3 regions of the Rhizobium sp. RCC_161_2 genome follow, and region 2 is predicted to be linked to each of the others. Evidence: predicted binding sites of a transcription regulator. Region 2 holds the regulator's gene; each other region holds the start of a gene.
The links. Region 2 encodes LexA, which represses DNA repair genes until DNA is damaged. Its sites were predicted from a motif close to TGTTCNNNNTGTGTTCNG; they were not measured.
Positions count from the first base shown of each region.

Region 1 (4,267 bases), on a different contig from region 2:
GGTGCAGGCGCTACGGTACGAATAAGGAATTCCACATTTGATAAAGCGCAACGTCGTTCTCCAGCTTTCGGGCGTGGAGCGTCATTACGGGCAGGGCGATACCCGGCTGTCGATCCTGAAGAGCGCCGATTTCGCCCTGCATAGCGGCGAGATCGTCGCCCTGGTCGCGCCGTCGGGGACAGGCAAGTCGACGCTCCTGCATGTCGCCGGCCTGCTGGAACATCCCGATGCCGGCGAGGTGACGATCAACGGCCATGCCTGCGAAGGACTGTCCGATGAAAAGCGCACGGCCGTTCGCCGCAGCGAGATCGGTTTCGTCTATCAGTTCCATCATTTGCTGCCCGAGTTCTCGGCGCTTGAAAACATCATGATGCCGCAGCTGATTTCCGGCCTGTCGCGGAAGGAGGCGAGCGTCCGCGCCGCCCAGCTTCTCGATTACATGCGCATCGGCCACCGCGCCGATCATCGCCCGGCCGAGCTCTCCGGCGGCGAACAGCAGCGCGTCGCCATCGCCCGTGCCGTCGCCAATGCGCCGCTGGTATTGTTGGCCGACGAGCCGACCGGCAACCTCGATCCCGAGACCGCGCATTACGTCTTCGATGCACTCGAAGCGCTGGTGCGGCAGTCAGGTCTTGCGGCGCTGATCGCCACGCATAATCACGACCTTGCGGCTCGCATGGACCGCCGCGTTACCATCAACGACGGCAAGGTCGTGGAGTTCTGATCATCATTTAGGGGACGATCAGACCGCCGCGATAGTCGAGTTCGTAAGCTTTGCGCTCGTTCACCAGGATGACTTCGTGGCCGCTGAAGTGGTTACAGCCGCCGGTGCTGCGGTCGACATAGCGGCCGAGCGGATGGTCGAATTCGAAGCCGCCGAGGAAGCGCTTCTCATCGAGGTAAAGACGCAGCAGCGACGCCTTGATGATCATTCCCGCCATCGTGCCGTCGATCAGATCGGGCTCGACGATATGTCCGAAATAATTCATCGCCCAGACCGGTTGGTCATCGAGCCAGACCAGTTCCTGGCCGGCGAAATCCGTGCCGCCGAAATAGCTGTCGAGGTAGCGCCAGCGGCCGCCGGCATAGCCGATATCATGCGATCCGCTGCGACAGGACGGCAATCTCTCGCCATCGCCGACATAGGTTTCGGCCTTCGCCGTGACAATGAAATCATTCAGCTCGGCAAGATCCGGCACGGTTCTCTCCATTCATGGTGGGCGCTCAGCATGTCACGCGGGCTATGAGTTGTAAAGAACATATAGTGAACAAATGGAAAATTATTACTCGCTTGCGCCGCAACCCTTCTGGCCGAAATCGTCCTCCCAGTCCCCGATCTTGATGGTCTTGCCCTCGGTCTTGAGGTCCTTGCCGCCTTTTGTCGCCTTGCCGGTCAGGACATTGAAATCGCAGCTATAGCCGCCATCGGGGTTCAGTGTGTCGCGATAATCATAGGTGTAACCGGCGACGACGAAGGCATTGTTGCGGAAGGCGAGCGTGAGTGTCTGTTCCCAGCGGTCCCGTCCGATGGCATCGTTCTGAGAGGTGACGGCGATCGAGCCGTTCGGCAGCGCCTTGATCGAGGGTTCCTGGCCAAAGACGCCGTCGGGTTCCGTGCTGCCCCAAACCTTGTTCGGTGCTGCCGCCGCAAGCCTCAGCAAGGAATGCTCATCGTCGCGCAGATAGATGTAGATGCCGATGGAATCGTCCGCCTGATCATCAGGCGCCGGCGCCACCAGTAGGGCGAGATCCGGTTTGCCGTCCTTGTTCCAGTCACCGATCGCGGCATCGATGATGCGCTCGGGCGCAATGGTGGTTTCGGCGGCGGCTGCCGCGGTAGCGGAAAAGGAAATGAGGGCTGCGACAACAAGCGGCTTCATGGTGATCTCCCCGTTCATCTCTCTCCTTAGCTGCGGCTGGTTCTTCCGTCCATCGACACGCAGGAGAACGTCGACGATGAAATTTATTGATGGCCCTATTGACTCTCGAACAAAAATAGAACAAATAAGAAACATAACGAGTAAGGAGCGCGTAAATGACCGATATCATTCGAGACGTTGCAGCATTCACCTCCATCGTGATGTTCGTCGCCAGCTTTTCCCTGATCATGATGGCGATGTGAATCTTATCCCCACGGGTGTTGCGATGCACCCGTGAATCATGAGGACTGCTTCTGGACTTTACCGTCCGCTATGCCGACAATGCAGCCGATTCATTTGGGCATGCGGAAGGGCATAAAGTGGCGGATATGACGAGCAGCGACGCGACGAGCGCACCGGTCGGTGACACGCCGGAATTCGTGCATCTTCGCGTCCATTCCGCCTATTCGCTGCTCGAGGGCGCATTGCCCCTGAAGAAGATCCTTGCCAAGGCGGCCGGCGACAATCAGCCGGCCATTGCCATCACTGATACCAACAACCTTTTCGTTGCGCTGGAGTTCTCCCAGAAGGCGATGGACGATGGCCTGCAGCCCATTATCGGCTGCCAGGTGTCGATCGATATGGAGGATGGTGTCGAGGGCGAGAAGCGCGGTCCGCAGCAGGCTTTGGCCAAGCTGCCGTCCATCGTCTTGCTTGCCGCCACCGAGCAGGGCTATGAGCGGCTGGTCGACCTTGTCAGCCGCGCCTATCTCGGCGGCGAGGGCAATCAGGCCGTCCATATCACAGCCTCCTGGCTGGAAGAGATCGGCACGGAGGGGATGATCGCGCTGACGGGGTCGCTCGGCGGCCCCGTCGACATGGCGCTGAAGGAGGGGCATGCCCCTCAGGCGCTGTCGCGGCTTCTGACACTGAAGCGCCTGTTCGGCGACCGGCTCTATGTCGAGCTGCAGCGTCACGGCACCTATGACCGTCGCCACGAACAGAAGATGATCGCGCTCGCCTATGAGCACGAACTACCGTTGGTCGCCACCAACGAGGCTTTCTTCCCGACCCGCGACGATTACGATGCCCATGACGCGCTGATGGCGGTCGCCCACAATGCCATCGTTTCCGACGATACCCGTTTCCGCCTGACGCCGGATCATTATCTGAAGAGCCGTGCCGATATGGCGAAGCTCTTTGCCAACCTGCCGGAGGCGTTGGAAAACACCGTCGAGATCGCCCGACGCTGCTCGTTCGTGCTGAAGACCCGCAAGCCAATCCTGCCGCGCTTCACCGGCGCCGCCGCCGACGAGGAAGAGGCCGATCGCGCCGAATCTGCAGAGCTGCGAGCCCAGGCGGTCGAGGGTCTCGATCAGCGCCTTGCCTCGCTCGGCATGGCGCCAGGCTATGTCGAAAAGGACTATCGCGAGCGTCTGGAATTCGAGCTTAGCGTTATCGAGGGCATGAAATTCCCCGGCTACTTCCTGATCGTTGCCGACTTCATCAAATGGGCGAAGCGTCACGATATCCCGGTCGGCCCCGGCCGTGGTTCGGGCGCGGGGTCGCTGGTCGCCTATGCGCTGACCATCACCGACGTCGATCCGCTGCGCTTCTCGCTGCTGTTCGAGCGCTTCCTCAATCCCTCACGCGTGTCGATGCCGGACTTTGATATCGACTTCTGCCAGGATCGCCGTGAAGAGGTGATCCGCTACGTGCAGGCCAAGTATGGCCGCGAGCAGGTGGCGCAGATCATCACCTTCGGTTCGTTGCAGGCACGTGCTGCTCTCCGCGACGTCGGCCGCGTACTGGAAATGCCCTATGGCCAGGTCGACAAGATCTGCAAGCTGGTGCCGAACAACCCCGCCAATCCGACGCCACTGCACCAGGCGATCAAGGAGGAGCCGCGCCTTCAGGAGGAGGCCGACAAGGAGCCTGTTGTCGCCCGCCTGCTCGACATCGCCCAGAAGATCGAGGGCCTCTATCGCCACGCCTCGACCCACGCCGCCGGTATCGTCATCGGCGATCGGCCTCTGTCGAAGCTGGTGCCGATGTATCGCGATCCGCGCTCCGACATGCCGGTCACCCAGTTCAACATGAAATGGGTGGAGCAGGCCGGCCTGGTGAAGTTCGACTTTCTCGGCCTGAAGACGCTGACGGTCCTGAAGACGGCCGTCGATTTCGTCGCCAAGCGCGGCATTAGCATCGATCTCGCCAGCATCCCGCTCGACGACAAGAAGACTTACGACATGCTTTCGCGCGGCGAGACGGTCGGCGTGTTCCAGGTGGAAAGTGCGGGCATGCGCAAGGCGCTCATCGGCATGCGTCCGGACTGCATTGAGGACATCATTGCCCTGGTGGCGCTCTATCGTCCAGGTCCGATGGAAAATATCCCGGTCTACAATGCC
Region 1 covers NZ_JBFUPL010000004.1:497,187-501,453, forward strand. The annotation lists gene AB6803_RS14115 (lipoprotein-releasing ABC transporter permease subunit) at 1-25, shown strand, start outside; gene AB6803_RS14120 (ABC transporter ATP-binding protein) at 41-724, shown strand; gene AB6803_RS14125 (DUF5680 domain-containing protein) at 732-1,199, opposite strand; gene AB6803_RS14130 (hypothetical protein) at 1,284-1,880, opposite strand; gene dnaE (DNA polymerase III subunit alpha) at 2,249-4,267, shown strand, end outside.
Region 1: the regulator LexA is predicted to act here: its motif matches at 1,986-2,003, upstream of dnaE (DNA polymerase III subunit alpha).

Region 2 (4,267 bases):
CATGATAGCTTCCTGCTCGCTGGGTTATAAATCGATTGAAATCGTCTTAATCGAAGTCGCGGAAATTACAATGCCGCTCCGCACCTCGATCTGGCGCTCCAACAGGCCGCGTATAGCAAGTTCATGTCAGCCTGTTGAATGCCGCTTAAAGTCTCAAGCCTTGGCGATGGCGTCGAAGGCCAGCAGCTTTTCCAGAAGCTGCGGCATGTCCTTCAAATAGACCATGTTCGGACCATCGGACGGTGCGTTGTCCGGATCTTCATGCGTCTCGACGAAAACGCCGGCAACGCCGACGGCGACGGCTGCGCGTGCCAGCGTCTCGACGAACCGGCGGTCGCCGCCCGTCGAACCGCCCTGCCCGCCCGGCTGCTGCACGGAATGAGTCGCGTCGAAAATCACCGGAGCGCCCATGGCCGCCATGATCGGCAGCGAGCGCATGTCGGAGACCAGCGTGTTGTAGCCGAAGGAGGCGCCACGCTCGCAGAGCATGATGTTCGGGTTACCGCTGTCGTTGAGCTTGGCCAGCACGTTCTTCATGTCCCAGGGCGCCAGGAACTGGCCCTTCTTGACGTTGACGACGCGGCCGGTCTTGGCGGCGGCAACGAGAAGGTCGGTCTGGCGCGACAGGAAGGCCGGGATCTGCAGGATGTCTACCGTCTTGGCAACGACAGCGCACTGCTCCTCGGTGTGAATGTCGGACAAGACCGGAAAGCCATATTCCTTCTTGAGATCAGCAAAGACTTCCATGGCCTTTTCCAGGCCGATGCCGCGCTTGCCGGAGAGCGACGTACGGTTCGCCTTGTCATAGGAAGACTTGTAGACAAGGCCGATGCCGAGCTTGCCGCAGAGCTCCTTCAGAACGCCGGCAACCATGAAGGCATGATCGCGGCTTTCCATCTGGCAGGGGCCGGCAATCAGCGACAGCTTGGCGGTGTTGGAAAACAGAACCTTGGATGCGCCCTCGCCGACGATCACTTCGGAATTGGTGCTCATGCTATCTCCTCGAAGGCGAACAACGCGCCCTGTCCGGGGGCGGGCTTTGCCAGAATACGATTGTTCTTACGCGTGTATGTGACGCCGTTAGCAGCCAAATGCGACGATGTCACGGAAAGATCGCATGTCCTGAAAAGGATTGCGCGCGCCCGAAGGCCAGGATCGCCCGTCGGCAAGGGAAAATCGTAAAAAGCTTCCATGCCTTGCGGGGTCAGGACCTCGATCCTGGCGTTCGCCGTCTCGATCGTCAGCCCGAAGGAATGTTCCGATATCTTTGATCCGTCGGCAACCCGTTCGAAGAAGCCCCGAAACACGGTTGGCTTGGGCGTCGAAACAGCAACGCGCGCAATGCCGGTCACACCATTGGCATGCCGCTCCAGGGCATCACGATCAGCCGGCAAAGGGTTGATGCGCTGGCAGCAGAAGGCCAGGAAATCCGGGGACCGCAGGTCGGCCGCGAAAGCGAGACGGAAACCGGCGATGGTTTCCGAGCCATCCGGCATACGCATCGGCCTCTCGAAATCCAGCATCCGCCCAGCAGACATGGCATTGGCCAGGAACCGCTTGTCATCGGCGACGGCATCCTTCGTGCCGAGAACGATGGCCGAAAACCCTTCCTCACTGACGCGAAAACGATAGGCCTGGTCACGGGCAACGAAAACATTGCCTTCCTCGATGCTCGCTTCGTATTGCTCTTGCGACGCGACGCCTAGGGGCTCCAGATAGGTCTTGTCGGAAAAGAACACGCAGGCATTCTCGGTGCCGAAGGGATGGCGCGCATCGGCGGCGACGGTAAAACCAAGCTTGCCCAGCCGTTCCCGCGCCATGGCAATATTGACCGTCGGCAGTACGAGATGATCCAGCGGATGCGGCGATGAAACCATGGCTTCCCCCTTGATGCATGTCGCAGGTTTGCGCTCTTCCGACGCTCAATTCAAGATGAAAACGCAGCGTTTAAAACCAGGCCGATCGCAAATGGGAGGGCTCATTATCGAATGTGTTGCAACTGCGCGGAAGCCGGGATTGCTCCGGGTTTCAGTGGTTATCGGCTCTCATTTCCGCAGAATCGATCATCGTCGATTTCCGCATATGCTTCATTGATCAGCGCTGAATACTCCGCCGTTCTGCTTACTCGGGACTTGTTATGTTCCCCTTTATTTGATGCGCCGGCAAAACATTCATCGAAAATTAGGGACTTGCGGAACACATATGGAACATATAGTGTCCGTTCTGGATTTGTTTCACGACACCTTCACGATTCTGGGGTTCAAATACGATGTTGACACGCAAGCAGCAGGAACTGCTTCTCTTCATTCACGAACGGATGAAGGAGTCCGGCGTTCCACCTTCTTTCGATGAAATGAAGGATGCGCTGGACCTTGCGTCCAAGTCGGGCATTCATCGTTTGATCACGGCTCTGGAAGAGCGCGGCTTCATCCGCCGACTGCCGAATCGGGCTCGGGCGCTGGAGGTCATCAAGCTGCCGGAAGCCTATAGTCCAAGCCTGCAGCCGCGCCGCGGCTTCTCGCCGAGTGTCATCGAAGGCAGCCTGGGCAAGCCCCAGCCCGTACAGCCGCCGGCCCCCGCCAAGCCGGCAAATGACGAGAACAACAGCGCCGTTTCGGTGCCGGTCATGGGTCGCATCGCTGCCGGTGTTCCAATCTCGGCCATCCAGAACAATACCCACGATATCACTGTCCCCGCCGACATGCTTGGCTCCGGCGAGCATTATGCGCTCGAGGTCAAAGGCGACTCGATGATCGATGCCGGCATCTTCGATGGCGACACCGTCATTATCCGCAACAGCACGACCGCCAATCCCGGCGATATCGTCGTTGCCTTGGTCGACGATGAAGAGGCGACATTGAAGCGCTTCCGCCGCAAAGGTGCCTCGATCGCACTTGAGGCGGCTAACCCTGCCTACGAGACCCGTATTTTCGGACCGGATCGCGTCAAAGTGCAGGGCAAGCTCGTCGGCCTTATCCGCCGCTATCACTGATAGGTGACACGGGCGCGATCGGTGCGCCGAATGTGCCCGTTCGCCAATCATAGGAGCGATGCAAGTTCCACGGCCGCGTTAGAGTATCATACGCGGTCGAGACGATTGGCTTGCCGGCACTGAGATCCATTTCGATAGATCCTGTTCGCCGCAATGTGGCCCCTGTGAACAGCATGGCACCCGAGCGGCAGCGATCGAGCCGCAGCCGGACAGGGGTGACGACGATATTGGCAGTGTCACAGGCGGGAGAGAGATAGGCCGCATCCTCGATGGTGATGAGCATATCGCCATTGTCCAGCATCGCCACGCACCACGCCCGTTTCTGGCAGGCAAAGCCACCCTCCCCCGCTTTATCCAATGCGGCATCCATCGCCTTGCGGACAGCGTTCTCTTCGTCGACAGTCAGGCGGCGGTTCCTGTCCGACTTGCCGATCTTGGGAAGCTGGCTATCGGGTGGAAGCATTGTCGGCGGGCGGAGATCGGTCATCGCCAGTGCCCTTTGCCACTGCTCGAAAATGAAATCAGGCGGCTTTTCGCGATTGGTCGTCAGAGCATCGTCCCGCCGCAAGGCTACCAGCGTGCCATCCTCGGAAATCATTAGATCGGGCTTGTGGGCATCAGGAACAAGCGCCGCAACGACAACCGAGCCAATCATCAGCAACACGCCCGCATGCCGCAACCATGTCTTCAGCAAAGCCATCAATACGAAGCCGGCAATGAATGTCGGGAACAGCCAGACCGGCATGCGGCCGAAAGGAATATTGCCACCCCAGGAGGCGACAGTCTTGGCGATGAGGATGACGATATCCAGCCCCTCGCCAGTGATCTGCCAGAACCATGCATCTAGGCCAAAGGGCATCAGTAGCATCGCGGCCATGCCGAACGGCATGACGATGAAGGAAACGATCGGCATGGCCGCCAGATTGGCGGCAAGGCCATAGGTCGACAGCCGATGAAAATGCTCGATCGAGAAGATCGCCGTCGATGCACCGCCGAGAAAGGAGGTCGACAATACGCCGCCGAAGAAACGCGAGACGAAGAGCAGCGGACGCAATATCCGAAACCGCGAAAGAACGCTCTCCCGATGCCGCCGACGCGTCCAGAGCGAATAGCCGGACACCAAAGCCAGCGTCGCGGCGTAGGACATCTGGAAACTCGGTCCCAACGCTTGCGATGGGGAAAGGACAAGTATGATGATCGCCGATAGTGCGACATTGCGCAGGCTGATGGAGGGCCGGTCGAAAAGCACGGCAACCAGCATGATCGCCATCATGA
Region 2 covers NZ_JBFUPL010000002.1:634,780-639,046, forward strand. The annotation lists gene eno (phosphopyruvate hydratase) at 1-3, opposite strand, end outside; gene kdsA (3-deoxy-8-phosphooctulonate synthase) at 154-993, opposite strand; gene AB6803_RS07225 (VOC family protein) at 990-1,877, opposite strand; gene lexA (transcriptional repressor LexA) at 2,270-2,992, shown strand; gene AB6803_RS07235 (ComEC/Rec2 family competence protein) at 2,973-4,267, opposite strand, start outside.

Region 3 (4,267 bases), on a different contig from region 2:
TGAAAAGATCGCCAGCCTCGATTGCGATGCGGTCATCTTCGACCTCGAGGATTCCGTGGCGCCGGAGATGAAGGTGGAGGCGCGCGAGAATTTGAAGGCCTTTTTCGCCGGGCCGAAGCTTGTGGGCAAGGAGCGGATCATCCGCATCAATACGCTGTCATCCGGTTTTGGCGCCGACGATCTGGATCTGGTTCTGGCGCTCGAACCTGATGCGGTGCTTCTGCCCAAGGTCGACGGACCGCAGGATGTGACTGTCGTCAGCGACAGGCTTGCCGAAGCGGATGCGCCCGAGAGCCTGCGCATCTGGGCGATGATCGAGACGCCGCGCGGCATTTTGAATGCGGCTGCCATCGCCGAGGCCGGACGCACGCCGGGAAGCCGGCTCGATTGCTTCGTCGTCGGCCTCAACGATCTGCGTAAGGAGACCGGGGTGTTGCCGCAGCCGGGCCGCGCCTATCTCGTGCCCTGGCTGATGCAGGTGATTTTGGCGGTCAGCGCTTACGGGCTCGACGCTATCGACAGCGTCTTCAACGATTTCAAGGATATGCAGACGCTGGACGCCGAATGCGACGAAGGTCGCGCCATGGGCTTTGCCGGCAAGATGCTGATCCACCCGAACCAGATCGAGGCCGCTAATCGGCATTTCGGGCCGGACGAGACGGCGATTGCCGAGGCGGAGGCGATCATCGCCGCCTTTTCCGATCCCGCCGCCGCGAGCCTCAATGTCGTCAATCTCGGCGGCCGCATGGTCGAGCGGCTGCATCTTGTCCAGGCGGAAAGACTGGTTCATAAAGCTCGCCTGATTGCAAAACGCCATCGCCCTTCGGCAAGTTGAGGGTGAGGCCGCTATGTTACGAAAGACGCTTCGATGAAACTCTATCGCTTCCTCACCGGACCGGATGACGCTTCCTTCTGCCACAAGGTGACCGCCGCGCTGAACAAGGGCTGGGACCTCTCAGGCTCGCCGACCTATAGCTTCAACGCCGCGACCGGCGTGATGCAATGCGGCCAGGCCGTCGTCAAAGAGGTTGTAGGCAAGGATTACGATCCTGAGGTCAAGCTTTCCGAGCAATAAGCGTGCGGCAATAGAGCCGCTTTTCTAGCGATCTGTCGCTTCTTCCGCGCTTTCCTCGATGCGCTCCATGTCCTCGTCGCTCAGGCCGAAATGATGGCCGATTTCGTGGATCAGGACATGGGTGATGATATCGCCGAGGGTTTCCTCGTTCTCCGCCCAGTAATCGATGATCGGCCGGCGATAAAGCCGGATCTTGTTCGGCATTTCCCCGGTCTGGGCGGTGAAGCGCTCGGATATCCCACGACCTTCGAACAGGCCGAGCAGGTCGAAGGGCGTTTCCAGCGCCATGTCCTCGAACACGTCGTCGTCTGGAAAATCCTCGATCACAATGATGAGATTGCCGGTGAGCGAACGGAATTCGTCCGGCAGGTGGCTGTAAGCCTCCGTGGCCAGTGATTCAAATGCGCTGATTGAGGGTGCGTGGCGGTCCCGCCAATCCTCGCTCTGGTCAATGCGGGCCATGAATGCTTCCTTCCGTAGCTGGTCATATAGAGCCTTTGCTCGGCTTTTTCGAGAGCCGATTGTGGCAGAGGAATATTTTCTCATAGAATCATGTTGACTCTTTCCTCGACCTCTGGAATCCATAAGAACATAACAGGAACATAATTGATCTGGAGCTAACGTCATGGCAGAGACCGCCGTGGCGCGGGAAACGCTTTTTGCCCTGCGTGAAACCATCGCCCGACTGGAAGGCAGGCCGATACCGGCGCTGTCAGCGGCTGCGCATGAGACGCGGGCGACGGAGCCTGAGGCCGGTCTGATGGGTGCTGTCCAGTCGCTGCTGGCGACCGGGGTTGCCGATCTCGACCAGGCGATGCAGGGCGGCGTGCCGCTCGACGCGCTGACGGAGATCCGTTCGCTGGCCTTGCGTCATGCGGGTGCGGCCAGCGGCTTCACGCTTGCTCTTGCCGCGCGGCTTGGGGCGCAAGCCGCCGGCAAGACCGCCACCGTGTCGCCGGTTCTATGGATCGGCGACACGGTGGCGGCGATGGAGGCGGGCCTGCCCTACCCCATCGGCATCAGGGATTTCGGATTGGAGCCGGCCGGCTTTCTGCAGGCCTCGCCGCGCAAGCTGGAAGAGGCGCTGTGGCTGGCGGAGACGGCGCTCGCGAGCGCTGCCTTTGCGGTCGTCATCCTGGAGGTGCGCGGCAATCCGGCCCGTTTCGGCCTGACCGAAAGCCGGCGGCTCGCGCTTCGGGCCAAGGCGGCGGGGCGGCCTTTGTTTCTCTTGCGGCAGGGAGGCGAAGAGGAGGCAAGCAGCGCCCTCTTCCGCCTCTCCGTCGAACCCGCGCCGGCTTTGGCGCGGCCTCTACCGGACGGATCGATGCTTGGCGGTAGCATCGGTCATCCGGCCTTTCATCTCACCCTGGAAAAGAGCCGCAATCCGGCGCCTTTTTCCATAACCCTGGAATGGAATGCCCATGACCGCCAGTTTTCCCTTGTCCCCGACGCTCAGCGTCCTGCCTTTCCCGACGAATACGCAGCGCATTCTGGCGCTGACCTTCCCGCATCTGCCGACGGACCGGATCGCCCGGAAGCGCTGGGGCCTGTCCTGGCGTACAGCCGGCCGGCTTGAAGCGCCGCCGCTTGCCTGCGCCGGCAAGCTCAGCAATGCCATGCGGCTCACCGCGCTCAACGAAAAGGCGGAGATCATCGGGCTGAAGCCCGGCCTGGGTGTTGCCGAGGCGAAGGCGATCTGTCCCGCTCTCGACGTCATCGAAGAGGATCCGGCGGCAGACCGCAAGCTGCTGGAGGCGATCGCCGACTGGTGCGATCGTTATACGCCGCTGGTGGCGATCGACGGCAAGGACGGGCTTTTTCTCGACATTACCGGCTGCGCCCATCTCTTCGGCGGCGAAGATGCGCTGCTCGAGGATATATTGATCCGCATTTCCGGGCTGGGGCTCGATGTTCGCGGCGCCATCTCCTCCGCGCCGGGCCTGTCCTGGGCGGTTGCCCGCTTTGACGACAGCCGTGTCGTCCCGCCGGACGCCATGGAAGAGGCGCTGGCGCCGTTGCCGGTCGCTTCGCTGAGGCTCGGCGAGGAAACCGTCGCCGCCTTGCAAAAGCTTGGATTGAAGCAGGTGGGCGATCTCCTCGCCGCACCGCGCGCGCCGCTCACCCGCCGTTTCGGCGCGCAGTTGCTTCTGCGGCTCGATCAGGCGATTGGCCACGCCGAAGAGCCGATCTCGCCGCGCCGACCGGTGGCGCAATTGTCGGCCGAACGGCGGCTTGCCGAGCCGGTGCAGGCCGAGGCCGATATCCTGCAATTGGCCCGCGAGCTTGCCGAAACCTTGAAGCCGGGGCTGGAAGCGCGCGGTGTCGGCGGCCGCCTGTTCGAGCTCCTGCTGTTTCGGGTCGATGGCGCGGTGTTCCGCATTGCCGCCGGCGCGTCGCAGCCGCTGCGTGAGCCAAGGCGGATCGCCGGCCTGTTTACTGAGCGCTTTACCGCTATTCATGATGATCTCGATGTCGGATACGGCTTCGAAATCGTCCGCCTCAACGTCCTGCAGCATGCGCCTTTCGATGCGATGCAGGGCGATTTTGTCGAGGAGGATCGGCAGGGCACGTCGCTTGCCGCCTTCGCCGACCGGGTTGCGGCGCGGCTGGGGCCGGATTGCCTGCAGGGCTTCGAATTACGGCAAAGCCATATTCCCGAGCGGGCCGCCCGGCCGGTGCCGGCCATGCACATCTTCGCTACTCGCAGGCGGACGGGCAGCGAAGATGCCGGTCACGGCTTTTTCCGGGGCGAACGGCCGCTCCGTCTGTTTCGCATGCCGGAGCCGATCGAGGCCTTTGCCGCCGAGGTGCCTGATGGCCCACCCCGGCAGTTCCGCTGGCGGCGGATGATGCACCGGGTCCTGCGGGCCGAAGGACCGGAGCGACTGGCGGCGGAATGGTGGATCGAGGAGGAAGACGATGTCCCGGAGCGTGATTATTTCCGTATCGAGGACGAGGGCGGTCATCGCTACTGGCTGTTCCGCAAGGGGCTTTATGGTCGAGGCGAAACGGCGCCGCACTGGTATATGCATGGGGTCTTCGCATGAGCGCCCATCCGTCCTCTTCCGGGCCACCCCCTTTTTTCGAGATTGGGGCCCGGTCGAACTTCTCCTTTCTCGAAGGTGCCTCGCATCCGGAAGAGATGGTAGCGCAAGCCGCTATTTTGAAACTTTCGGGGTTTGGAATTGCCGA
Region 3 covers NZ_JBFUPL010000007.1:109,069-113,335, forward strand. The annotation lists gene AB6803_RS18930 (CoA ester lyase) at 1-835, shown strand, start outside; gene AB6803_RS18935 (DUF1737 domain-containing protein) at 869-1,075, shown strand; gene AB6803_RS18940 (metallopeptidase family protein) at 1,100-1,537, opposite strand; gene AB6803_RS18945 (ImuA family protein) at 1,701-2,651, shown strand; gene AB6803_RS18950 (DNA polymerase Y family protein) at 2,692-4,122, shown strand; gene AB6803_RS18955 (error-prone DNA polymerase) at 4,119-4,267, shown strand, end outside.
Region 3: the regulator LexA is predicted to act here: its motif matches at 1,661-1,678, upstream of AB6803_RS18945 (ImuA family protein).